DNA from 3 places in the Streptomyces sp. NPDC048419 genome. Region 3 is predicted to be linked to each of the others. Evidence: riboswitches for the same ligand, from Rfam matches in the RefSeq annotation. Region 3 holds a riboswitch; each other region holds the start of a gene.
The links. Region 3 has a riboswitch for cyclic di-AMP ahead of ACGFYN_RS29695 (peptidoglycan DD-metalloendopeptidase family protein). Riboswitches for the same ligand answer to the same signal wherever they lie in the genome.

Region 1: another riboswitch for cyclic di-AMP. It lies ahead of ACGFYN_RS04300 (NlpC/P60 family protein); the one in region 3 lies ahead of ACGFYN_RS29695 (peptidoglycan DD-metalloendopeptidase family protein).
Region 2: another riboswitch for cyclic di-AMP. It lies ahead of ACGFYN_RS27660 (transglycosylase family protein); the one in region 3 lies ahead of ACGFYN_RS29695 (peptidoglycan DD-metalloendopeptidase family protein).

What each region holds. Positions count from the first base shown of each region.
Region 1 is NZ_JBICXT010000002.1:72,829-80,412, forward strand. Features, by position in the region: gene ACGFYN_RS04275 (PspC domain-containing protein) at 1-10, shown strand, start outside; gene ACGFYN_RS04280 (LuxR C-terminal-related transcriptional regulator) at 10-756, shown strand; gene ACGFYN_RS04285 (NlpC/P60 family protein) at 760-1,827, opposite strand; gene ACGFYN_RS04290 (hypothetical protein) at 2,240-2,593, shown strand; gene ACGFYN_RS04295 (tellurite resistance/C4-dicarboxylate transporter family protein) at 2,571-3,545, opposite strand; gene ACGFYN_RS04300 (NlpC/P60 family protein) at 3,639-4,811, opposite strand; cyclic di-AMP (ydaO/yuaA leader) riboswitch at 4,819-4,989, opposite strand; gene pcrA (DNA helicase PcrA) at 5,389-7,584, shown strand, end outside.
Region 2 is NZ_JBICXT010000014.1:148,562-156,145, forward strand. Features, by position in the region: gene ACGFYN_RS27640 (SurA N-terminal domain-containing protein) at 1-431, shown strand, start outside; gene ACGFYN_RS27645 (nucleoside triphosphate pyrophosphohydrolase) at 450-1,436, shown strand; gene ACGFYN_RS27650 (cytochrome P450) at 1,399-2,661, opposite strand; gene ACGFYN_RS27655 (transglycosylase family protein) at 2,868-3,839, shown strand; cyclic di-AMP (ydaO/yuaA leader) riboswitch at 4,035-4,204, shown strand; gene ACGFYN_RS27660 (transglycosylase family protein) at 4,208-4,885, shown strand; gene eno (phosphopyruvate hydratase) at 5,193-6,479, shown strand; gene ACGFYN_RS27670 (septum formation initiator family protein) at 6,608-7,084, shown strand; partial or broken gene ACGFYN_RS27675 (DUF501 domain-containing protein) at 7,153-7,554, shown strand.
Region 3 is NZ_JBICXT010000016.1:71,913-79,496, reverse strand. Features, by position in the region: gene ACGFYN_RS29710 (hypothetical protein) at 1-104, shown strand, start outside; gene ACGFYN_RS29705 (TetR/AcrR family transcriptional regulator) at 150-770, shown strand; gene ACGFYN_RS29700 (SGNH/GDSL hydrolase family protein) at 821-1,606, opposite strand; gene ACGFYN_RS29695 (peptidoglycan DD-metalloendopeptidase family protein) at 1,876-2,811, opposite strand; cyclic di-AMP (ydaO/yuaA leader) riboswitch at 2,816-3,000, opposite strand; gene ACGFYN_RS29690 (alpha-galactosidase) at 3,278-5,356, opposite strand; gene ACGFYN_RS29685 (tyrosine-protein phosphatase) at 5,528-6,325, shown strand; gene ACGFYN_RS29680 (DUF6126 family protein) at 6,388-6,513, opposite strand; partial or broken gene ACGFYN_RS29675 (helix-turn-helix domain-containing protein) at 6,510-7,156, opposite strand; gene ACGFYN_RS29670 (aspartate aminotransferase family protein) at 7,238-7,584, opposite strand, start outside.

The DNA.
Region 1 (7,584 bases), on a different contig from region 3:
GAAGACGTGATGAGCGACCCGACCGAGGCGAACGGTACGGCGGGCGGGGCCGAGGGCGCCGAGCCCGCGGCGCCGGCCGGTGGTGGCACGGACGAGCGCCGCGTGCGCGTGGTCCTCGTCGACGACCACCGCATGTTCCGTACGGGAGTGCAGGCCGAGATCGGCCAGACCGCGCAGACCGGCGTGGAGGTCGTGGGCGAGGCCGCGGACGTCGACCAGGCGGTCACGGTCATCACCGCGACCCGCCCCGAGGTGGTCCTGCTCGACGTCCACCTGCCGGGCGGCGGCGGGGTCGAAGTCCTGCGCCGCTGCGCGGCGTTGATGGCCGACGCCGAGCAGCCCGTGCGCTTCCTCGCCCTGTCCGTGTCGGACGCGGCGGAGGACGTGATCGGCGTGATCCGGGGCGGTGCGCGCGGCTACGTCACCAAGACCATCACCGGCACGGACCTCGTCAACTCCATCTTCCGCGTGCAGGAGGGCGACGCCGTCTTCTCGCCGCGGCTGGCCGGCTTCGTGCTGGACGCGTTCGCCTCCACCGACGCCCCGCCGGTCGACGAGGACCTGGACCGCCTCACCCAGCGCGAGCGTGAGGTGCTGCGGCTCATCGCCCGCGGATACGCGTACAAGGAGATCGCCAAGCAGCTCTTCATCTCCGTGAAGACGGTCGAGTCCCATGTCTCGGCGGTGCTGCGCAAGTTGCAGCTGTCGAACCGGCACGAGCTGACCCGGTGGGCGACGGCGCGACGGCTGGTCTGAGGGTCAGATCACGCGCGTGGCGCCCGCGAACGGCATCTCGTCGATCGGTGCCAGCCGCACCGGTGCCGACGGGTTCGGGGCGTGGATCATCTGGCCGTTGCCGACGTAGATGCCGACGTGACTGATGCCGGAGTAGAAGAACACCAGGTCACCCGGGGCCAGTTCGGAGCGGGAGACACGGTGGCCGGCGTCGATCTGGGCGTAGGTCGTGCGGGGGAGGGAGATGCCGGCGGAGTTGTAGGCGGCCTGGACGAGGCCCGAGCAGTCGAAGGCGTTCGGGCCGGTCGCGCCCCACACATAGGGGCTGCCGAGCTTGGAGTAGGCGTACGAGACGGCGGCCGCGGCACGGGAGCCGGGCGCCGCGGCGGTGCCGGAACCGGGGGCCTGCAGACCGACGCGAGGGGCCGAGCCGGAGCGTGAGGCACGGTCCGTGCCGCCGCCGACGCCGAGCCGTGCGCGCTCCGCCGCGGGCAGTTGGGCCAGCAGCCGCCGGGCCACGTCCAGCTTCCCGGTGATCGTCGTCCTGGTCCGCCTCAGTTCCGCCTGCCGCGCCTTCAGCCCGGTCAGCTCGACGCGGGCGGCCCCGCGCAACTGCTCGATCTCCCGCAGCTGTTCGCGTACACCGGCCACGGCCGCCGCCTGCCGGGTGCCCGCCCGGTCGGCGAACTCGGCGCCCTCCAGGTAGCGGTCGGGGTCGTCCGACAGCGCGAGTTGCAGAGCGGGGTCGAGACCGCCGTCGCGGTACTGCGCGGCGGCCATCGAACCCAGCGCGTCCCGCGCCGAGTTGAGCTTGTCCGTCTTGCGTGCCGCCTCGTCCCGCAGCGTGGAGAGCCGGTGCTCGGCCGCGTCCGCCTTCTCCTTCGCGCCGTCGTACTTCTGGGTGGCGGTCTCCGCCTCCTGGTACAGCTTGTCCACCTTCGCCTTGACCTGCGCCGGTGTCAGATCGGGCTCCGCGTGTCCGGTGCCGTCGAAGCCGGTCGCGGTCGCCGCGCCCGCCAGGGCGATGGTGAAGGCGGTGCGGGCCGTACCGCCGCCGAGTGAACGCCGACCGGTCTTGCGGTGCGCTGCCACGTGGACAGCACGTCCTTTCGTAGGGCCGCCTCGCCCCCCGGCGGCTTTACGCGTCCGGCGGCGGCCCGCACAGGGGGAGCGGGCCGCCGCCGGACCTTCTCGGCGGTGGTGTCCGACTGCCGCCCCTGGCCCGGGCGGCGGTGGGGAGCCGGTCACCTGGGGCAGGACGCTAAACCTGACCGTGACCGTTCGGTGACACGAAGTGCGGAAGTGCCGCCGCCGGATCGCCGGGTGACCGTTTGCGACCGTGATCCAGGAGCCGTGCCGTCGACTTCACGCAGTGCGCTGACCGATGTGCGGGTTCCGGACCACGGCCGCGGGACGGACTGCTATGAGCCGCATATATGCACAACCGTTGAAAGGGCAGGCCGGTGTCGGACGCCCCATGCGTCCCTGTTTAAGCTCCAGCCCCATGGACGTACTCATCCATCTCTTCGTCGCCCTGCACATCATCGGCATCGCCGCGCTGCTCGGTGGCTTCCTCACCCAGCTGAAGGCGATGGGACAGGGCACGGCCCGCTTCGTCCCCGGCATGCTGCACGGGGCGCTGACGATGCTGGTCACCGGCGCGGTCCTGGTCGGCCTCAACCAGGCCGACGACCACGACGTCAACACCATCAAGATCGGCATCAAGCTGGCGCTGCTGGTGGTGATCCTCGGCCTGGTCTACGTGAAGCGGGACGACGAGAAGGTGGACAAGGGCCTGTTCGCACTGGTGGGCCTGCTCACCACGGCGAACATCTTCATTGCGGTGCTGTGGACCTGAGACCGGCGCGGACGTCCGCCGCGGCCCCCGCGGCGACGGCCACCCACACCGCCACGGCGATCCACAGCAGCACCTGCCCGGGCCCCTTCAGCCACGGGGCGTCCAGGGCCGAGGCGGCGGACAGCAGCGCCGCGGCCGTCATGCCCAGCGGGAACACGGTCGCCCAGCGGCGCGCGTCGTAGCGCAGCCGCGGCCGGGCCGCCTCGCCGACGAGCAGCACGGCGTACCAGGCCAGGTCGAGCACGAGCAGGGCCGCCGTGATTGAGCGCAGGACGCCGCGGTCGTCGTCGTTCCACAGGTACAGGCGCGCACTGTCCGCGGCGAGGAGCTTGGACCCGGCGAGCGAAGAGATGGCGAGCGCACCGCCCGCCACCCAGTGGTCCCCACGCCCCTCCGTCACCTGCCCCAGGTCGAAGCGGGTCAGCGCGACGCAGTACAGGACGAGCCCGAGTCCGAACAGCACGAGCGCCGTGTGCGCGAGCCATGCCGTCGCCTCGGCCCCGGCGAGCGTGGCGCCGAGCACCGCGAGCCCCTGCGTGGCCACGCAGCACAGGAACACCGATCCCGGCATACGGCGCTGCCAGTTCCGTACGACCTCGACGAGCAGCACCGGCCACAGCACGGCCGCCAGCGCGAGCAGGGCCTCGGCCAGGGTCGGCCGGCCGGCCAGGGAGAACCGGGCCCCGAGTACGGCGGTCGCCGCGACGGCGGTGAGCGACTGCGGCCTGCGCGCGTCCGCCCACCACCTCTCCCGGTCCCGCACCAGGCGCATGCCGAAGTCCGCCGCCAGACCCACCCAGGCCGCACAGGCCAGGACCAGGGCGATCCGCGACAGCACCGCGTGCTCCGTCAGATACAGACCGACCGACACGATGCCGGTGGCCATCACGGCGGCGCCCGCCGCCGGCGGACGCTGCGCCCACCAGGCGCGGAAGGAGGTCGGTCCGGACATGGGGCCGATGCTAGGGAGCGCGAGAGGTGTTGCGGGCGGGGCACGCGCGCGGGCGCGGCAAATTTACGCGCGGGGGAGTGCCCCGCGCGTGTCTCAGGCCGGCCGCACCACGCTGTGGATGATCGACGAGCCGGCGTAGTAGATCGACTCCTCGCGGACGTACGCGCCGGGCTTCGGGGCGTGGATCATCATGCCGTTGCCGATGTAGATGCCGACGTGGCTGATGTCGTCGTAGAAGAAGATCAGGTCGCCCGGCTGGGCGTCGGTGAGGGAGACCGTGGTGCCGGCGTCGACCTGGTCGTAGGTGGTGCGCGGGAGGCTGACGCCGGCGGCCTTCCAGGCGGCCTGGGTGAGGCCGGAGCAGTCGTAGGAGTCGGGGCCGGTGGCGCCCCAGACGTACGGCTTGCCCATCTGCGCACGGGCGAAGGCGAGCGTCTTCGCGGCCTTGGTGGCGTACGTGGAGTCGCTGGTGGAGGTGGATGTGGAGCCCGAGTCCGAGGACGAGCCGGAGGTGGAGCTGCTCGCCTTGGCCGCGGCCTCCTCCTTGGCCTTCTGCGCGGCCGCCTGCTTCCTGGCCAGCTCGGCCGCCTGGCGGGCGGCCTCCTCTTCCTTCTGCTTCTGGATCGCCGCGAGCCGCGCCTTCTCCTCGGCGTTCAGCTTCGACAGCAGCTCACGCGCGTCGGAGAGCTTCTTCTGCACCGTGGACTTGGCCGTCCGCAGGTCGTCCTGCGTCGCGGTGAGCGTCTGGAGGTCCTTGGACGCCTCCTGGCGCTTCTTCATCGTCGCGGACTGCTCGGTGAAGTAGTCGTCGACCGCGCTCTTCTGACGGGAGGTCATACGCCCCATCAGCTGCGTCTGGTCGAAGTAGTCCTGCGGGGAGTCGGCGAGCAGGAAGGTCGCCGTGTCGGGCGCGGCGGCGCCGGTGCGGTACTGGGCCGCGGCGAACGTGCCGAGCTGCTCGCGCTCGTCGTTGAGCTTCTGGGTGCGCTCGGCGACGTCGGTGAGGAGGGTGTCCACGCGCTTGCGCTGCGTCGTGGTCTTCTCCTTGGCCGCGTTGTACTTCTCGGTGGCCGATTCCGCCTGACGGTAGAGGTCGTCGACCTTCTTCTCGACCTCCTCCACGCTCGGCTTGCCGTCGGCCACGGGGGCGGCGTTGGCCGACTGGGACAGCAGGGCCACGGAGGTGAGCGCGGCCGTGGCGAGAGCGGGTGTGCGTATGCCTGCGACGCGTGAACCTGAGGGGCGCGACTTGCGGTGCGACGCCAAGGGAGGCGACTCCTTCCACGTTCCGCCTACCGGGTTAGCTGTCGGGTTCGGGCGGGTGGTTCGGAAGGCTTGCCCTACGGTCCGGGCCCTGTGCGGGAGTCGGACCGATTCACCCCGGGAACGGTGGGTCCCCGGTTCCGGATACGCGGTGGCGCGCCGGATTCGGCGGAGGCCGCGCGGCCCGGCGACGTTCGCCGGTGGGGGTCGTACGGCCTGCCCGGAACCGTAGCCAACTCGTGTGACCCCTGTGAAGGTTGATGTTCGATATGCCCGATACATTTTCGTGACCTTTGGTCGAGGCGTCACCGGGCGCGGTCCTTCCGGAACGATCTGCGCGGATGCGTGCCGATTCTGGCCGGACTGGTGTTGTGTGCCCGGTTCCGGGAGCTGACTTCCGGCCGGTCGCGGTCAGGTGCGGGGCATTGCGGACTGCCCTCGAGTGATTGCGGAACGTGACGATGCGGCCCTGGACGGCAGCAGGCCACGGGGCGGCTTCCGGGCACGCCATCTCACCGATCCGGCGAAGTTCCCGGGGTGGCGGCGGGCTGTCAGTGAGGCGCCCTAGACTCGGAAGGCGATGAGCAGCCTCTTTGACGACAGCTTCCTGGCGGACCTCAAAGCCCCTCGCGGGCACGAGGGGGAGCCCCCGCCGCCGCCCGAGGACGATCATGTACCGGAGCCGGTTCCGGACGATCTGTTCGGTGGGAAGTTCGACGTGCCGCCGGACCGGGACTCCTACTACCGCGACGGCGCCCCGCGTCCGGCGATCGACGCGGCCGCCCTGCTGGACGGGCTGAACGAGAACCAGCGCGCGGCCGTCGTCCACTCCGGCACGCCCCTGCTCATCGTGGCCGGTGCCGGCTCCGGCAAGACCCGTGTGCTCACCCACCGCATCGCCCACCTGCTCGCCGAGCGGAACGTGCACCCGGGCCAGGTCCTCGCGATCACCTTCACCAACAAGGCCGCGGGCGAGATGAAGGAGCGCGTCGAGCACCTCGTCGGCCCGCGCGCGAACGCGATGTGGGTGATGACCTTCCACAGCGCGTGCGTGCGCATCCTGCGCCGCGAGTCGAAGAAGCTCGGCTTCACGTCGTCGTTCTCGATCTACGACGCCGCCGACTCCAAGCGCCTGATGGCCCTGGTCTGCCGTGACCTGGACCTCGACCCCAAGCGCTACCCGCCGAAGTCCTTCAGTGCCAAGATCAGCAACCTGAAGAACGAGCTGATCGACGAGGAGGACTTCGCCGCGCAGGCCGCTGGGGGCGCCTCCCAGGCTATCGGCTCCGGGGGAGGGTTCGAGAAGACCCTCGCCCAGGCCTACGCCATGTACCAGTCGCGGCTGCGCGAGGCGAACGCCCTCGACTTCGACGACCTGATCATGACCACGGTCAATCTGCTGCGCGCCTTCCCGGACGTCGCCGAGCACTACCGCCGCCGCTTCCGGCACGTCCTCGTCGACGAGTACCAGGACACCAACCACGCCCAGTACGCGCTGGTGCGCGAACTCGTGGGCACGGCGGCCCACGACGAGGACGTACCGCCCAACGAGTACGACCTGGCGCCCGCCGAACTGTGCGTCGTGGGCGACGCCGACCAGTCCATCTACGCCTTCCGCGGGGCGACGATCCGCAACATCCTCCAGTTCGAGGAGGACTACCCGGACGCGACGACGATCCTGCTGGAGCAGAACTACCGCTCCACGCAGACCATCCTGACCGCGGCCAACGCGGTCATCGAGCGCAACGAGTCCCGCCGCCCCAAGAACCTGTGGACCAACGCGGGCGCGGGCGCGCGCATCACGGGCTACGTCGCCGACACCGAGCACGACGAGGCCCAGTTCGTCGCCGACGAGATAGACCGTCTCACGGACGCGGGCGACGCGAAGGCCGGCGACGTCGCCGTCTTCTACCGCACGAACGCCCAGTCCCGTGTCTTCGAAGAGGTCTTCATCCGCGTCGGCCTGCCCTACAAGGTCGTCGGCGGCGTCCGCTTCTACGAGCGCAAGGAGGTCCGGGACGTCCTGGCCTACCTGCGCGTGCTGGCCAACCCGGAGGACTCGGTCCCGCTGCGCCGCATCCTGAACGTCCCCAAGCGCGGCATCGGCGAGCGAGCGGAGGCGATGATCGACGCCCTCTCCCAGCGGGAGAAGATCAGCTTCCCGCAGGCGCTGCGCCGCGTCGACGAGGCGTACGGCATGGCGGCGCGCTCCGCCAACGCCGTCAAGAAGTTCAACACGCTGATGGAGGACCTCCGTACGATCGTCGAGTCCGGCGCGGGCCCGGCGACCGTCCTGGAGGCGATCCTCGAACGGACCGGCTACCTGGCCGAGTTGCAGGCGTCGACCGACCCGCAGGACAAGACCCGTATCGAGAACCTCCAGGAACTCGCGGCCGTGGCCCTGGAGTTCGAGCAGGAGGCGGGCGAGGGCGAGGAGCCCCCCGGGCTCTCCGACTTCCTGGAGAGGGTCGCGCTGGTCGCCGACTCCGACCAGATCCCGGACGAGGAGGAGGACGGCTCCGGAGTCATCACCCTGATGACCCTGCACACCGCCAAGGGCCTCGAGTTCCCGGTCGTCTTCCTGACCGGCATGGAGGACGGCGTCTTCCCGCACATGCGCGCCCTCGGCCAGACCAAGGAGCTGGAGGAGGAGCGCCGGCTCGCCTACGTCGGCATCACGCGCGCGCGTGAACGGCTGTATCTGACCCGGTCGTCGCTGCGCAGCGCCTGGGGCCAGCCGTCCTACAACCCGCCCTCCCGGTTCCTGGAGGAGATC
Region 2 (7,584 bases), on a different contig from region 3:
CGCAGACCAGCTCCCTCACCCGTGACACCCTGCACAGCCTGGTCCTCGACCGGGTGGTGCACCGGGCCGCCCAGGACGCGGACATCACGGTCACGCCCAAGGAGATCCAGCAGATGCGCACCGGCCTGGAGCAGCAGGTCGGCGGCCCCAAGGCGCTCGAGACGGCCTGGCTGCAGCAGTACGGCGTCGCGCCGCGGCGCGTCGACGACAACCTGCGCCTCCAGCTGGAGGCGCAGAAGCTCGCCCAGAGCCTCGGCACCGACACCAGCAAGCCGCCCTTCTGGAACGCCCTGTCCAAGGCGTCCAAGGAATTGAACGTCGACCTGAACCCGCGCTACGGCGCCTGGGACGTCCAGCAGAGCAGCCGCGTCGACGCGAAGACGCCGTGGGTGCGCGAGGTCACGACGTCGGGCACGCAGCAGTCGGCGTAGCCGGGTTACGTTCGGACCGTGAACGCAACCAGCTCCGAAGAGGCTCCCGGCCGCGTCGTCCTGCTCACCACCAGCCACCGTGTCGCGCCCGGACTGCTGTCCTGGCCCGCCTGGCAGGCACTGCACGCCGCCGACCGCGTGCTGTGCGCGGACGGTGCGCATCCGCAGCTGCCGTATCTGCGGGAGGCCGGAATAGCGGTCGCCGAGGCCTCGCCCACCGCCGAGGAGCTGCTCGGCGCGTGCGCCGGCGGGCACACGGTCGTGGTCGTGGCGACGGGCGAGGGCGAGCCGGCGCTCACCGACGGCCTGGCCCGCCTCGCGGGCTCCGGACGCGTGCGGATGCCGGAGCTGGAGCTGCTCCCCGCCTCGTACGACCTGCCGGGCGCCCGCCTCCTCGACCTCGTCCAGGTCATGGACCAGATCCGCGCCGAGTGCCCGTGGTCCTCCCAGCAGACCCACAAGGGACTGGCGAAGTACGGCATCGAGGAGGCGTACGAACTCGTCGAGGCGATCGAGGACGGCGACCGCGACGAACTGCGCGAGGAACTCGGCGACGTCCTGCTCCAGGTGGTCTTCCACTCCCGTATCGCCGAGGAGGACCCGGACACGCCCTTCTCCATCGACGACGTCGCCGCCGGCATCGTCGCCAAGCTCATCCACCGCCACCCCCATGTCTTCTGGGACGAGACCGCCTCGACGCCCGAGGAGGTCAAGGAGCACTGGCTGCGCACCAAGGCGGTGGAGAAGCAGCGCACCTCGGTGACCGAGGGCGTCCCCCTGGGGCAGCCGGGCCTGGCCCTGGCCGCGAAGCTGGCCTCCCGCACCCGGACGGCGGGCCTCGACGTCCCGCTGCCCCGATCGGAGGGCATCGGCTACGAGTTGCTGGCCCTGGCGGTACGCGCCGAGTCCGACGGCGTGGACCCGGAGGCGGCGCTGCGGGCGGCGGCCCGCGCCTACCGCGACGCGATCAGACGGACGGAGAACAACCCCCGCCAGGAGGGGTGAACCGCACCGGCAGCTCCCGCAGTCCCCGCATGATGAGCCCGCCGCGCCAGCGCAGGTCGGCAGGGTCGGCGGCGAGTTCGAGGTCGGGGAGGCGGCGCAGGAGGGTCTCCAGCGCGGTCCGGGCCTCCAGGCGGGCCAGGGGGGCGCCGAGGCAGTAGTGGATGCCGTGGCCGTAGCCGAGGTGCTGGTTGTCGCGGCGGGCGAGGTCGAGGGTGTCCGGCCCGGTGAAGCGGGCGGGGTCGCGGTCCGCCGCGGCAAGGACGACCAGGACGGGGTCGCCGGTGGCGATGGCCTGCCCGCCGATGGTGAGGGGCTCGGTGGCGAAGCGCCAGGTGGCCAGTTCCACCGGGCCGTCGTAGCGGAGCAGCTCCTCCAAACCGGTGTCGAGCAGCGCCGTCTCGCCGCGCTCGACCGACTCCTGGAGCCGGGCCCGCTGTCCGGGATTGCGCAGCAGCGCGTACATGCCGTTGCCGATGAGGTTGATGGTCGTCTCGAAGCCGGCGAAGAGAAGCACGAAGCACATCGCGGCGGCCTCGTTCTCGGTGAGGTGCTCGCCGTGGTCGGAGGCGCGGATGAGACCCGAGATCAGGTCCTCGCCGAGGTCGCCGCGCTTGCGGTGGATGAGCTCGGCGAGATAGCCGCGGATCTTCTTCACCGAGCGGGCCACCCCGCCGCGCGGCCCGCCGCCGTGCCGGATCATCATCCCCGCCCAGTCCCGGAAGTCGTCCTGGTCCTCGCGCGGGACGCCGAGCAGGTCGCAGATGGCGTAGATGGGGAGGGGGAAGGCGAACTCATGGATCAGGTCGGCCTCGCCCCGCGCCCCGAACCGGTCGATGAGACCGTCCGTCAACTCCTGCACCCGGGGCGTGAATTCCGCCACCCGGCGCGGGGTGAACGCCTTGGAGACGAGACGGCGCAGCCGGGTGTGGTCCGGCGGGTCGATGTTGAGCAGATGCGTCATCAGGTTGGCACTGCGCTCGCCCGGGATGCCGGTCCTGCTCTTGCCCTGCGCGTCCTCGGCGTGATGGTCGGGGTTCTTCGACAGCCGCCCGTCCGCGAGCGCCTGACGTGCGTCGGCGTAGCGGGTGACCAGCCAGGCCTCGACCCCGCTGGGCAGCTTCGTCCGGTGGACGGGGGCGTGCTCGCGCAGCCAGGCGTAGGCCGGATACGGGTCCGAGGCGAATTCCCAGGTGAAGAGTTCGGGGGCGGGGTTCGGGACGTTCACAGCACGACCGTATCGGCACCGGCCGGTGGCCGGACCACCGCGCGGAACCGGTCAAAGATGACACGCTTTCAACTATGTGATCTTCACGTGATCTACGCGGCATTAACTTGTGACAAGTGATCGTCAGCCGATACGTTCACCCACCAGTGCGCTGTGCCGATCACCATGCGCCGCGCCGGTCAATGCTGTCTCCGAAAGGCCCTTGCATGCTCTCCGGGAACGGTCGACACCGTCGCCCCCGCCAGGCTCCCGCCCTCATCGTCGCGGCCGGTGTGACCGGCTCCGCGATCGCCATCCCGCTCCTCGCCGCCTCCGGCGCGAGCGCCGCCGACGGCGGCAGCACGTGGGACAAGGTGGCGCAGTGCGAGACCGGCGGAGCCTGGAGCCAGGACAACGGCAACGGCCGCTACGGCGGCCTTCAGCTGACCCAGGACGACTGGGACAGGTACGGCGGTCTCGACTACGCCACCCGGCCCGACCTGGCCAGCCGCAACCAGCAGATCGCCGTCGCCCAGAAGGTCCTGGCGGACCAGGGCGTGGGCGCGTTCCACACCTGCGGGCTGACCACCGGGCTGAGCAAGGACTCGGACTCGGCGGACATCGACACCGGTGTGCTGGACGGCGGTTCCGATTCGTCCGACTCCTCCGGGACGTCCGGTTCCCTCGGTCTGTCCAACTCCTCGGGCAACTCGTCCGATGAGTCCTCTTCGTCGGATTCGTCTGGCGACTCGTCCGCGGACGAGTCCTCGAGCCCGTCCCCGTCGGCCTCCACCGACAAGACGGACAACTCCACCGAATCCGATGCATCCGCCTCGCCGTCCAAGTCTCCGCCCCATCGCGCCCCGAGCGCCTCGCAGGGGAGTGACAGCTCACCCACAGACCGGGCGAAGAGGGACGAGTCGGACAACTCCGAGCAGTCGGCGGGCTCTTGGAGCCTGGTCGACACCGGTGCGCTCGGCGGCGGCCGTCACCGTGGCGCGAGCGCCGACGAGGTGAAGGCCGACAGCCGGACGGGCGACACCTACACGGTCCACGCCGGCGACACTCTCGCGTCCATCGCCGACTCCCGTGACGTCAGCGGCGGATGGCGTGCGCTGTACGCCGAGAACAAGAAGGCCATCGGCGCCGACCCGAACCAGATCGTGGCCGGTCAGACCCTGCGACTCGGTAGCGAATAGGGCGAAAACCAACGGGAGTTCACGTCACACTTCGCTCGGTAATGTCCGGTTTGGTGAAAGTGTGGGATGAGTCTCAGAAGCCCTGATCGTCTTTGAATTTCCGCGGACCGCGTGTCTACGGTCTTCACCGCTCGTCAACACGAGCCCCGTCTGCCGCAACGCCGAATCCTGCCAGCGGCCGCACGGGAACAGTCGTCGCGTCAAGCGCCGTAGGCAGGAGCGGGGGACCCAAGGTAAGTGCCCCACCGGGAAGTTGCCGGTGGCGGCTTGGGGTGTAGCCGTGCCGAGCGAGAGCGAGGCGCGACCGGGCAACTCAACCGGCCCGAACCCGACAGCTCACCTCGCAGGCGTCGGTGAGGGGATCAACCATGCTGTTTTCCGGTCAGGGCAAGCACCGTCGTCCTTCCAAGGCCACCCGGGTCGCCGCGTTCGCCGGCATCACCGGTGTCGCCATCGCCGCCCCGCTGATGGCGGCCGGCAACGCCTCGGCCGCCACCGCCTCCGAGTGGGACAAGGTCGCCCAGTGCGAGTCCGGCGGCAACTGGTCCATCAACACCGGCAACGGCTACTACGGCGGTCTGCAGTTCTCCGCCTCCACCTGGGCCGCGTACGGCGGCACCGCCTACGCCCCGCAGGCCAACCAGGCCTCCAAGTCGGCGCAGATAGCCGTCGCCGAGAAGGTTCTCGCCGCGCAGGGCAAGGGTGCCTGGCCGGTCTGCGGCACGGGCCTGTCCGGCGCCGCCTACAACGGTGCCGCCGCCTCGAAGCCGAGCACCACCACCCACTCCGACTCGCAGGCCGCCTCCCGCTCCTCCGAGCGTCCGGCCGCGAAGTCGCAGAAGAGCCAGAAGACCGTCACCACCCCGACCGGCAAGAAGGTCAAGAAGGGCGACGGCGAGTACAAGGTCGTCAAGGGTGACACCCTGAGCACCATCGCCACGAAGCACCACGTCGCCGGTGGCTGGTCGAAGCTGTTCAAGCTGAACAAGGACATCGTCCAGAACGCCGACCTCATCTACCCGGGCCAGCAGCTGCACCTCAAGTGACAGCGGGCCGGTAGCCGGACCCCAGCGCCCTGACAGCCGTGTCCTCCAGCATGGAGGACACGTGAGGGTCCGCCCCCGTCCCCACGGTCTCCCCGCCTCGGTGCGTGTTCCCCCGTACGCACCGGGGCGGGGCTTTTTGTGCCCCGCGCGCGTGCTTCCGCGCCGGTTTTTGTTCCGTTCGGAAACAATTTACTCTCGGTTCTGCTCAAGGGGTGGGCGACCGGCTGGCCGATCGGCCTCGGGCGGTTAGGCTCGTCTCGCAGCGCCACCGCGCTACTGCCGTAGTCGCGTCACATCCATGAAGGAGATGCTCGTGCCGTCCATCGACGTCGTCGTAGCCCGGGAAATCCTGGACTCCCGAGGCAACCCCACGGTCGAGGTCGAGGTCGGCCTCGACGACGGCAGCACGGGTCGTGCCGCCGTCCCGTCCGGCGCCTCCACGGGTGCCTTCGAGGCCATCGAGCTCCGCGACGGCGACCCCAACCGCTACCAGGGCAAGGGCGTCGAGAAGGCCGTCCTCGCCGTGATCGAGCAGATCGGCCCGGAGCTGGTCGGCTACGACGCCACCGAGCAGCGCCTGATCGACCAGGCGATGTTCGACCTGGACGCCACCGACAACAAGGGCTCGCTCGGCGCCAACGCCATCCTCGGCGTCTCCCTCGCCGTGGCCCACGCCGCCTCCGAGGCCAGCGACCTGCCGCTCTTCCGCTACCTGGGCGGCCCGAACGCGCACCTGCTGCCGGTGCCGATGATGAACATCCTGAACGGTGGGTCGCACGCCGACTCGAACGTCGACATCCAGGAGTTCATGATCGCCCCGATCGGCGCGGAGTCCTTCTCCGAGGCGCTGCGCTGGGGCACCGAGGTCTACCACACCCTCAAGAAGGTGCTGAAGAGCAAGGGCCTGGCCACCGGCCTCGGCGACGAGGGCGGCTTCGCCCCGAACCTCGGCTCCAACCGCGAGGCCCTCGACCTCATCCTCGAGGCCATCAAGGAAGCCGGTTACGCCCCCGGCGAGCAGATCGCCCTCGCGCTCGACGTCGCCGCCTCCGAGTTCTACAAGGACGGCAAGTACCTCTTCGAGGGCAAGGAGCGCTCCGCCGCCGAGATGACGGAGTACTACGAGGAGCTCGTCGCGGCCTACCCGCTCGTCTCCGTCGAGGACCCGCTGTTCGAGGACGACTGGGCCGGCTGGAAGGTCCTCACGGACAAGCTCGGCGACAAGGTCCAGATCGTCGGCGACGACCTGTTCGTCACCAACCCGGAGCGCCTGGCCCGCGGCATCGACGACGGCGCCGCCAACGCGCTGCTCGTCAAGGTCAACCAGATCGGCTCGCTGACCGAGACCCTGGACGCCGTCGAGCTGGCCCAGCGCAACGGCTTCAAGTGCATGATGTCCCACCGCTCCGGCGAGACCGAGGACGTCACCATCGCCGACCTCGCGGTCGCCACCAACTGCGGCCAGATCAAGACCGGCGCCCCGGCCCGCTCCGAGCGCGTCGCCAAGTACAACCAGCTGCTGCGCATCGAGGAGATCCTGGACGACGCCGCGGTGTACGCCGGCCGCAGCGCCTTCCCCCGCTTCAAGGGCTGACCAACCTCCGGGCCTGACCAACTTCGAGGGCCCTTCGTGGTCAAGCCCGAGCCAGTCGTACGTACGTCCCCGTACCGGTCCCGTACCGTGTGCGGGGACGTACGCACGTGTGACCGGGAGGCGGGGACATGGCCGTGAAGGACCGGGACCGGTTCTCGACCGCGACCAGGATCAAGCTGCTCGGCGAGCAGACGGCGGCCCGTGTCTACCGTTCGCAGACCAAGCGGCAGGCCCGCCGCTCGCGCCTGACCGGTCGCGCGGCCCTGCTCGCCCTGGTCGTGTGCTCCCTGGTCGTGGCCCTCGCGTATCCCATAAGGCAGTACGTCTCCCAGCGCTCGGAGATCTCCGATCTCCAGCGGCAGAAGCAGCAGGCCCGCGAGCGGGTCGAGCAGCTGCGCGACCTCAAGGCGCGCTGGCAGGACGACTCCTACGCCGAGCAGCAGATCCGGCAGCGGCTGCACTACGTGATGCCGGGCGAGACGGGCTACGTCGTCATCGACCCGAACGCGGCCAAGCAGTCGCGGTCCGAGCTCGGGGCGGCGGACCGCCCCTGGTACACCAACGTCTGGGACGACGTCGACAAGTCGGACGCCTCCGGCCGGTGAACCGACGTCTCCGACCGGTGAACCGGTGCCTCCTGCCGGTGAACCGCTGAACAAGTAGAAAGACAGGCATGGAAACGCCCCCGCCGCCCACCCCGCGCACCGAGCCCACCGCCGCGGACGTCGAAGCGTTCAAGCAGCAGCTCGGGCGGCCGCCGCGCGGGCTGCGCGCCATCGCGCACCGCTGCCCCTGCGGACAGCCGGACGTCGTCGAGACCGCCCCGCGGCTGGCCGACGGCACGCCCTTCCCGACGACGTACTACCTGACCTGCCCGCGCGCCGCCTCCGCGATCGGTACGCTGGAGGCCAACGGCGTCATGAAGGAGATGACCGAGCGTCTGCAGACCGACCCGGAACTGGCCGCCGCCTACCGCGCCGCGCACGAGGACTACATCGCCCGCCGCGACGCCATCGAGGTCCTGGAGGGCTTCCCGAGCGCGGGCGGCATGCCGGACCGGGTGAAGTGCCTGCATGTGCTGGTCGGCCACTCCCTGGCCGCGGGC
Region 3 (7,584 bases):
GCTACGACGGCTACATGGCCGACGCACGCCGCACCGCGCTGGCCGCCGAGCGCGACGCGGCGGTCGCACGGACCGATCTGTACCCGGTGGAACTCGCCAAGTGACGGCCTGGCCCGGCACCGCACGCGGCAACGGAATAGGGTGACCGCGTGGCGAGAGTGCGGTTGAGCGTGGCCGAGCGGCGTGAGGAACTGCTGCGGGCAGCCATCGAGCAGATCGAGGCGCGGGGCGTGGCGGCGGTCAGGATCGCCGACGTGGCCTCCGCTCTCGGCGTGAGCAACGCCCTGGTGCTGTACCACTTCTCGACGAAGGAGAAGCTGGTCGCCGCCGCGTTCACGTTCGCGGCCGAGGACGACCTCGCCCATCTGCGCAAGCTGCTCGGCCGCCGTACGACGGCCCTGCGGCGACTGCGCTCGGCGGTGCGCTGGTACGCGCCGACGGGCCAGGCCAAGGGCTGGCGGCTGTGGATCGAGGGCTGGGCGGCGGCGCTGCGCGAGACAGCGCTGCAGGACGTCACGCGCGATCTCGACAAGCAGTGGAAGGCGGCGCTCGCCGAGGTGATCGCCGAGGGCGTGGCCGCCGACGAGTTCCGCTGCCCGGACCCGCACGGCGCGGCCCTGCGCCTGACGGCCCTGCTCGACGGGCTCGCCGTGCAGATGACGTCGTACGCCGGTGCGATCTCCCGCGCGCGGGCGCAGGAGTGGGTGGACGAGGCCCTGGCGCGCGAACTGGGCCTGGAGCGGAAGGCGTTGACGGCCTCCGAGCGCTGAGCCCCCGCCCGGGGCGGGGGCTCAGGTCACCCTGGTCGGCCTCCGCGGCCTCAAGCCACCTTGGAGATCCGCATCTTGATGTCGTTCGGCGACAGCGTCCCCTTGGCCGTGACGTGGTCCCCGGAGGACTCGCCGCGCAGCCGGCGGCCGATCCAGGGCACCAGGTACTCGCGCGCCCAGTGCACGTCGTCCCGGCGGATCTCCAGGGCGCCGCGGTGCGGGAGCGGCGGCCAGGGCTGGTCCGGGTCGGCCGGCACCTGAAGGCCGAGGACCTGCCCGGCCCGCAGCGCCACGCGCGTGTGCCCCTCGGGCGAGAGGTGGAGCCGGTCGCCGTCCCAGGCCCGGCGATCCTGCACGGTCTTGAGGGACCACAGGTCGAGCACCGGACAGCCGTAGCGGTCCGCGATGGCCCGGACATGGCCGTTGTAGGTGGCGATCTTGCCGCGCAGGTGCTTGAGCACGGGGACGCCCCGGGTGTCGAACCCGGTCGTCACCATGACGGTGCCGGCGACGTCGGTGAGCCGGACGACGGCCCGCTCGAAGCGCTCGGCGACCTCGTCGGGGTCGGTGCCGGGCCGGATGATGTCGTTGCCGCCCGCGCAGAAGGAGATCAGTTCCGGCTTCAGGGCGATCGCCTGGGGCACCTGGTCCGCCACGATCTGGTCGAGCAGTTTCCCGCGCACCGCCAGGTTCGTGTAGCCGAAGTCGCCCTCGGGTCGGCGGTCCGCGAGGAGCACCGCGAAACGGTCGGCCCAGCCGACGAACGCCCCGTCGGGGCCGGGGTCGCCGACGCCCTCGGTGAAGCTGTCCCCCACCGCAACGTACGACCCGATCACTGCTCTGCTGTCACTCTTCGAATCGTCTGCCACATCGACCGATGATCCACCTTCGAATGTGACCTACGCGACCGTAAGAAAGCGTCAGAAGGGCTTGACGGGCGGTGAGATAAGACACTTCTAAAGTGTTCGCCAAGCTCGGAATAACCACCTGGCCGGCGCTGTTGCCGTCTCAACTGCCGCACCTGTGCGCGGACATACCGAAGGCCGGACCCGGGGATCGAGGGTCCGGCCTTCGGTGGCGTGTCAGGCAGGTTGCCGCCGGGGGGTCAGCCGACGGTGACGCCCTTCGAGCGGAGGTAGGAGACCGGGTCCACGTCGGAGCCGTAGTTCGGCGTGGTGCGGATCTCGAAGTGCAGGTGCGGGCCGGTCACGTTGCCGGTCGCGCCGGAGAGGCCGAGCTGCTGTCCCGCGGTCACGGCCTGGCCGGCCGAGACGGATATCTGGGACAGGTGGCCGTACTGCGCGTAGTGGCCGTCGGCCAGCTTGATGATGACCTGGTTGCCGTACGCACCGCCCCAGCCGGCGGAGACGACCGTGCCGGTGCCGACCGCCTTGACGGTGGTGCCGGTCGGGACGACGAAGTCGACGCCGGTGTGGTAGCCGCTGGACCACATGCTGCCGGCCACCTTGTAGCCGGTGCCGATGGCGGAGCTGTTCACCGGGAGGGTGAAGCCGCTGCCGGTGGTCTCGGAGGCCTGCGTCGCGGTGGTCTTCTTCACCGTCGACTTCTTGACGGCCGACTTCTTGACGGCTGGCTTCTTGGCCGAGGCCTTCGGGGCGGCCGAGGACTTGGTGGCGTCCGGAGCGGCCTTCTTGCCGAGCGTGAGCTTCAGGCCCGGGTGGATCAGCGACGGGTCGTCGCCGACGGCCTGGCGGTTGTCCGAGTAGACCTTCTTCCAGCCACCGGCCACGTGCTGCTCATCGGCGATCTTCGAGAGATAGTCGCCGGACCGTACCGAATAGGTCCGAACGCCGTTGTGATTCACGGCACTCTTCTTCTCGGTGGCCTTCTTCTCGGCACCCGGAAGGGACTGGACGGCCTTTTGCGAAACCGACTGGGAAACGGAGTCCGCAGTGGCGGCGTGGGCGCCGGTGGCACCCATCAGCGGGAGCGCGAGCGCGGCGCCACCGGTTCCGGCTACGGCGATGGTGCGGGTGAAGCGCAGGGACTTCGGACGGCGGTGCTTACCCTTCGCGGGCATGACGAATTCCTCTCCGGCGCCTACGAGGTGAGCTGTCGGGTGCGGACTGGAGATGCCCGGCCGCGCGTTTGACGCGGCTTTACCCCAAGCCGTTCCGGGAACCGGAACAGGCGGTCATACCTGTGGGTCCCCCGTTCCTGCCGTTCACGGGTGAGTTGTGCGGGCACCGGGCAGCGGCAGGATTGGGCGTCCGTCCGGATCGGTGGCGAACGTAAGCGACGAAGACGCAAAGGGACAAGTGACGGTTCCCTGTGAAAGCGTTTCTGTTGATCCTTAATGGGAAATAGTGGTGACCCTGCGTGGATTACGGGAGCGTCTTCCCGTCGAATTCCCTTGTGAAGCACGTGAATTACGTGAACATGACGGACCACGTTCGGTCACGGATATGACGCTCCTCACGCGCCTTCCCGCCAGGAGGCCTTATTCCGGAGCGAGTTACACCAATGCCCCAATACGGACACAACGCTCACATGCGGCGCAGCCGGAAGACCGCCGCGTCGAGATCGCCTCGCAGGCCGGTGCGCAATCCGTGATGCAGAAGTACGGCACCTCTATGGATTTCGCCCGTTTCAGGGCATTCGTACGAGGCTGCCGGGTCGAGACCCTTCAGCCGCAGCGCGGGCACGGGCTCGCCGTAGCTCTGCGCCTGGAGCCAGGCGAGGACGACCGCCTCGTCCCCGCGCACGTACTGCACCGCGCTCAGCCCGCCCGTCGGCGGCCGCAGCCGGTACAGGTCGCCGTGCTGCACCAGAGGGCGGATCTCCTTGTAGAGGGCGACCCACTCCCCCGCCTCGGCCAGCTCCTCCTCGCTCCAGCGGGTGAGGTCGCCGCCGACGCCGAGCACGCCGGCCATGGAGCTGACGAAGCGGAAGCGCAGCGAGCTCACTCGGCCGTTGAGCTGGGTGTTGGGACTGTCGGTCACCCAGGCGGCCATCACGCGCGCGGGGTGGATCTGGCTGAAGCCGTGCTGGATGGCGAGCCGGTCGAGCGGGTCGGTGTTGTCGGACGTCCACACCTGGTCCGTGCGGCTCATGATCCCGAGGTCGATGCGGCCGCCGCCGCCCGAGCACGACTCGAAGGCGACACCGGGGTGGGCCGCGCGCAGCCGGTCCAACAGCGCGTACAGGGCGTGGACATGGTCGGTCCACAGCCGCTGCGGATAGGGCTCGCCGGGCCAGCCCGCATCGGTGAAGGCGCGGTTGAAGTCCCACTTCACGTAGTCGATCGGGGCACTGGAGAGCAGCGTGTCGAGCTGCTGCCACAGATAGTCCTGGACGTCCTCGCGGGCCAGGTTCAGTACGAGCTGATTGCGCAGTTCCGTCCTCTTTCGTCCCGCTTGGAACTGGACCCAGTCGGGGTGCTCGCGGTACAGGTCGCTGTCCGGGTTGACCATCTCGGGCTCGACCCAGATGCCGAACTGCATGCCGAGGGAGTGCACATGATCCGCCAGGGGCTTCAGCCCCTTCGGGAAGCGGTCGGGGTTGGGCGTCCAGTCGCCGAGTCCGGCCCGGTCGCTGGTGCGTCTGCCGAACCAGCCGTCGTCGACGACGAACAGCTCGACGCCGATCGCGGCGGCCCGCCGGGCGAGGGCGGACTGCTGCTCCTCGGAGATGTCGAACTCCGTGGCCTCCCAGGAGTTGAACAGCACCGGCCGGTCCCGGTCCGCGTGCGGGATCACGTACGCGCGCTGGTAGGCGTGCCAGGCGCGGCTCGCACCCCCGAAGCCGCCGTCGCTCCACAGGCCGGCGAAGACAGGTGTCGTGTACGACTGTCCCGACTCCAGACGCAGCAGTCCGGAGTCGTCGTGCCCGGCACCGCCGGTGATCTGCACGCGCGCGTCCGGCAGCTGTGCCACGGCTATCCGCCAGGAGCCGGACCAGCCGAGCGCGCAGCCGTAGACCTCGCCGTGCTCCTCGGTCGCATCGGTGTCGAGGGCGACCCAGGGCAGATGCTGGTGCCCGGTGTGGCCGCGGCGGCTGCCGACGACCTTCTCGCCGTAGGTGAGGGGCGAGGCGGCCGGCCGGGACTCGGCGGCCCAGCGCCCATGCAGCTGTGACAGCCGCCAGCCCACACGCTCGGGAAGGGTCCAGGTCGCCGCATCGGCCCGCAGCAGCTCCAGCGCGGGCCCCTCGTTGCCGAGGCTCACCCAGCGCTCCACGACGTCGTGCCGGATCCGGTAGTGCAGCGTGATCGTCAGCCCGCCGTCGCGGAAGCGCAGCCGCAGCCCGCCGTCGGCGCCGGGCTCGGAGTCGTGGGCCTCGAAGTGCCACTCCGTTCCGCGCCGCTCCTCGGTGCGGACCGACAGGGCGGGACGCACGAAGCGGGGGCCGCCCTCGACCGGGTACTCCTCGCGTCCGTCGAGCGGGGACTCGAAGGGCCAGTAGTCGGGCAGCGGGCGCACGGCGAGGGCCTCGGCGTCGGCGAGCGTGATCCTCGGGCCCCAGTGCAGATGCAGCAGCTCGTCGTCCTCGGTGAGGTGCACGGCGTAACTGCTCGCCGGCCCGCTCAGGAGCCACGTACGGCCGTTGTCGGCGATCTCCAGCATTCCAGCCCCCACACATCCGAACAGGTGCGCTCAATTGCCAACATCATCAAGGGCGGTGAGGCCTGGTCGCAACGCCTGTGGACAACTCATTGCCTCAGGAATCCATGTCGTATGGTCGACTGAGCGCCCGTCGACGAGTCGCGCCGTTCGGGTGGAGTGGGAGGAGCACCCGTGACGCAGCAGATTCCGTCGACCGAACCCGAGCTCGCCGGTGTCCGCAATTTCCGTGACGTCGGCGGGCTCCCGACCACGGACGGACGGCGGGTGCGGCGCGGAGTGCTGTTCCGCAGCGGCCACCTCGCCCACGCGACCGACGAGGACGCCGCCTTCCTGTCCTCCCTGGGCCTGCACACGATCTTCGACTTCCGTAACGCGGCGGACCAGAAGCTGGAGGGCCCGGACGTCGAGCTGCCGGGTGTCCTCAATGTGAACCTGCCGCTGACCGACCCGGCCGACGGCGCCGAGTTCTGGCAGATGGTCCGTGACGGAGAGATCGAGCAGCTGCGCGGCATCCTCGGCGACGGCCAGGCCGCCGGCCGGATGATCTCCTCCTACCGCACGATCATCAAGGAGCGCACCACCGAGCACGCACGCGTGCTGCGCTCGCTCGCCGGGGACAGCGTGCCCGCGCTGATGCACTGCGCCGCCGGCAAGGACCGCGCGGGTCTGTCCATCGCCGTGACGCTGCTCGCCCTGGGCGTCGAGCGCGAGGCCATCGTCACGGACTACCTGGAGTCCAACGCCAAGCACCGCCGCTACAAGGTGCACCGCAGCAGCTCCTCCGGCGCGGGCTACGCGCCCGAGGTGATGGAGCTGCTCAGCCCCCTGTTCGAGGCCCGCGCCGAGTATCTGGCGGCGGCCTTCGAGACGATCGAGCAGACCTGGGGCGACGTCGACACCTACCTGGAGCAGGGACTCGGTCTCACTCCGGAGCTGCGCGCGAGCCTGCGCGAGCGCCTGCTGGACTGAGCCGGGCCGCCCTTCGCGGACGGGCCCCTCCCCTGTGGCGCCCTACCTCACGCCGTAGTGCCCTACTTCGCACCGATCTCGAACAGCAGGTAGATGAAGGCCGCGAAGAGGTGCCCCACCGCGATGTAGATGATCAGGCGCACCCACAGGGCGCGGGGGAACTTCTCCTCCATGTTGCTGTTGCTCATGGCATGTCTCCGGTGATCGGGCCCAGGCACAACGTGGCCGTGGGACTCTGCAGCAAGGTGTGGACGAACAGGAGCTCGACGCCGTCGGGATCCTGGGCGGCGATCCGGTGCGGCGTCAGCGATCGAAGTGCGCGCTGTCACCGGGGCCCAGCAGATGGGTGGCGTCCCCCAGACGCAGACGCAACCGCCCCTTGAGGACGTACAGCCACTCCTCACCGGGGTGCACACGCACGATGTCGCCCTGCGAGCCGTGCGGCACATGCACGCGCAGGGCCTGCATCCCGCGGCCGGAGGCACCGGCCTGCCAGTAGGTCCAGCCGCCCGCGGCGGTCGGCTCCATGTCGCCCGCGCGCACGACGGCGTCCCGCTCCGCGACCGTCTCTCCCAGCAGGTCCGAGACCGTCGTACCGTAGATGCGGGCGAGGGCGAGCAGTACCGGCAGCGAAGGCTGGCGCTGCCCGGTCTCCAGCCGGGAGAGATGGGCCGGCGACAGCCCGGCCGTGCGGGCCGCGGCTTCCAGGGTGAGGGAGGCCCGGCGGCGCAGCGCGCGGAGCTGGGGTGCGACGGCAGGCAGGACTTCCTCCGGCCCGGCCGGGTCGCCGCCCGGCGGGGCGGGTTCAGGCTCGGTCTCGGGAGAGCTCATGCTCTCCATTCAGCCGCAGCTTTGCCTCTGCGGCAAATTTCTTGCCTCAGAGGCAAAAGCCTTAGCATCGGCGCTGCGGCGCTACCGGTTGGCCACCGCCTGCTTCATCAGTGTCTTGCCGAAGTCCCACATCAGGGTGCCACCGCTGTGGGCGTCGTCCATGACCGCCGTGAAGGCGTCGACGAAGCGGTCGACCTCGGCCTCTCCGACGACCAGCGGCGGGATCAGCTTGATCACCTCAAGGTGATCACCGGAGACCTGGGTCAGAATGCGGTGGCGCTGCAGCAGCGGCACCACGACCATCTGAGCGAACAGGCCCTTGCGCGCGGCCTGCAGCATCGTCCAGCGGCTGCGCAGCTTGAGCGACTTGGGCCGGCCGAACTCGATGCCGATCATCAGGCCCCGGCCACGGACGTCGGCGAGCAGCT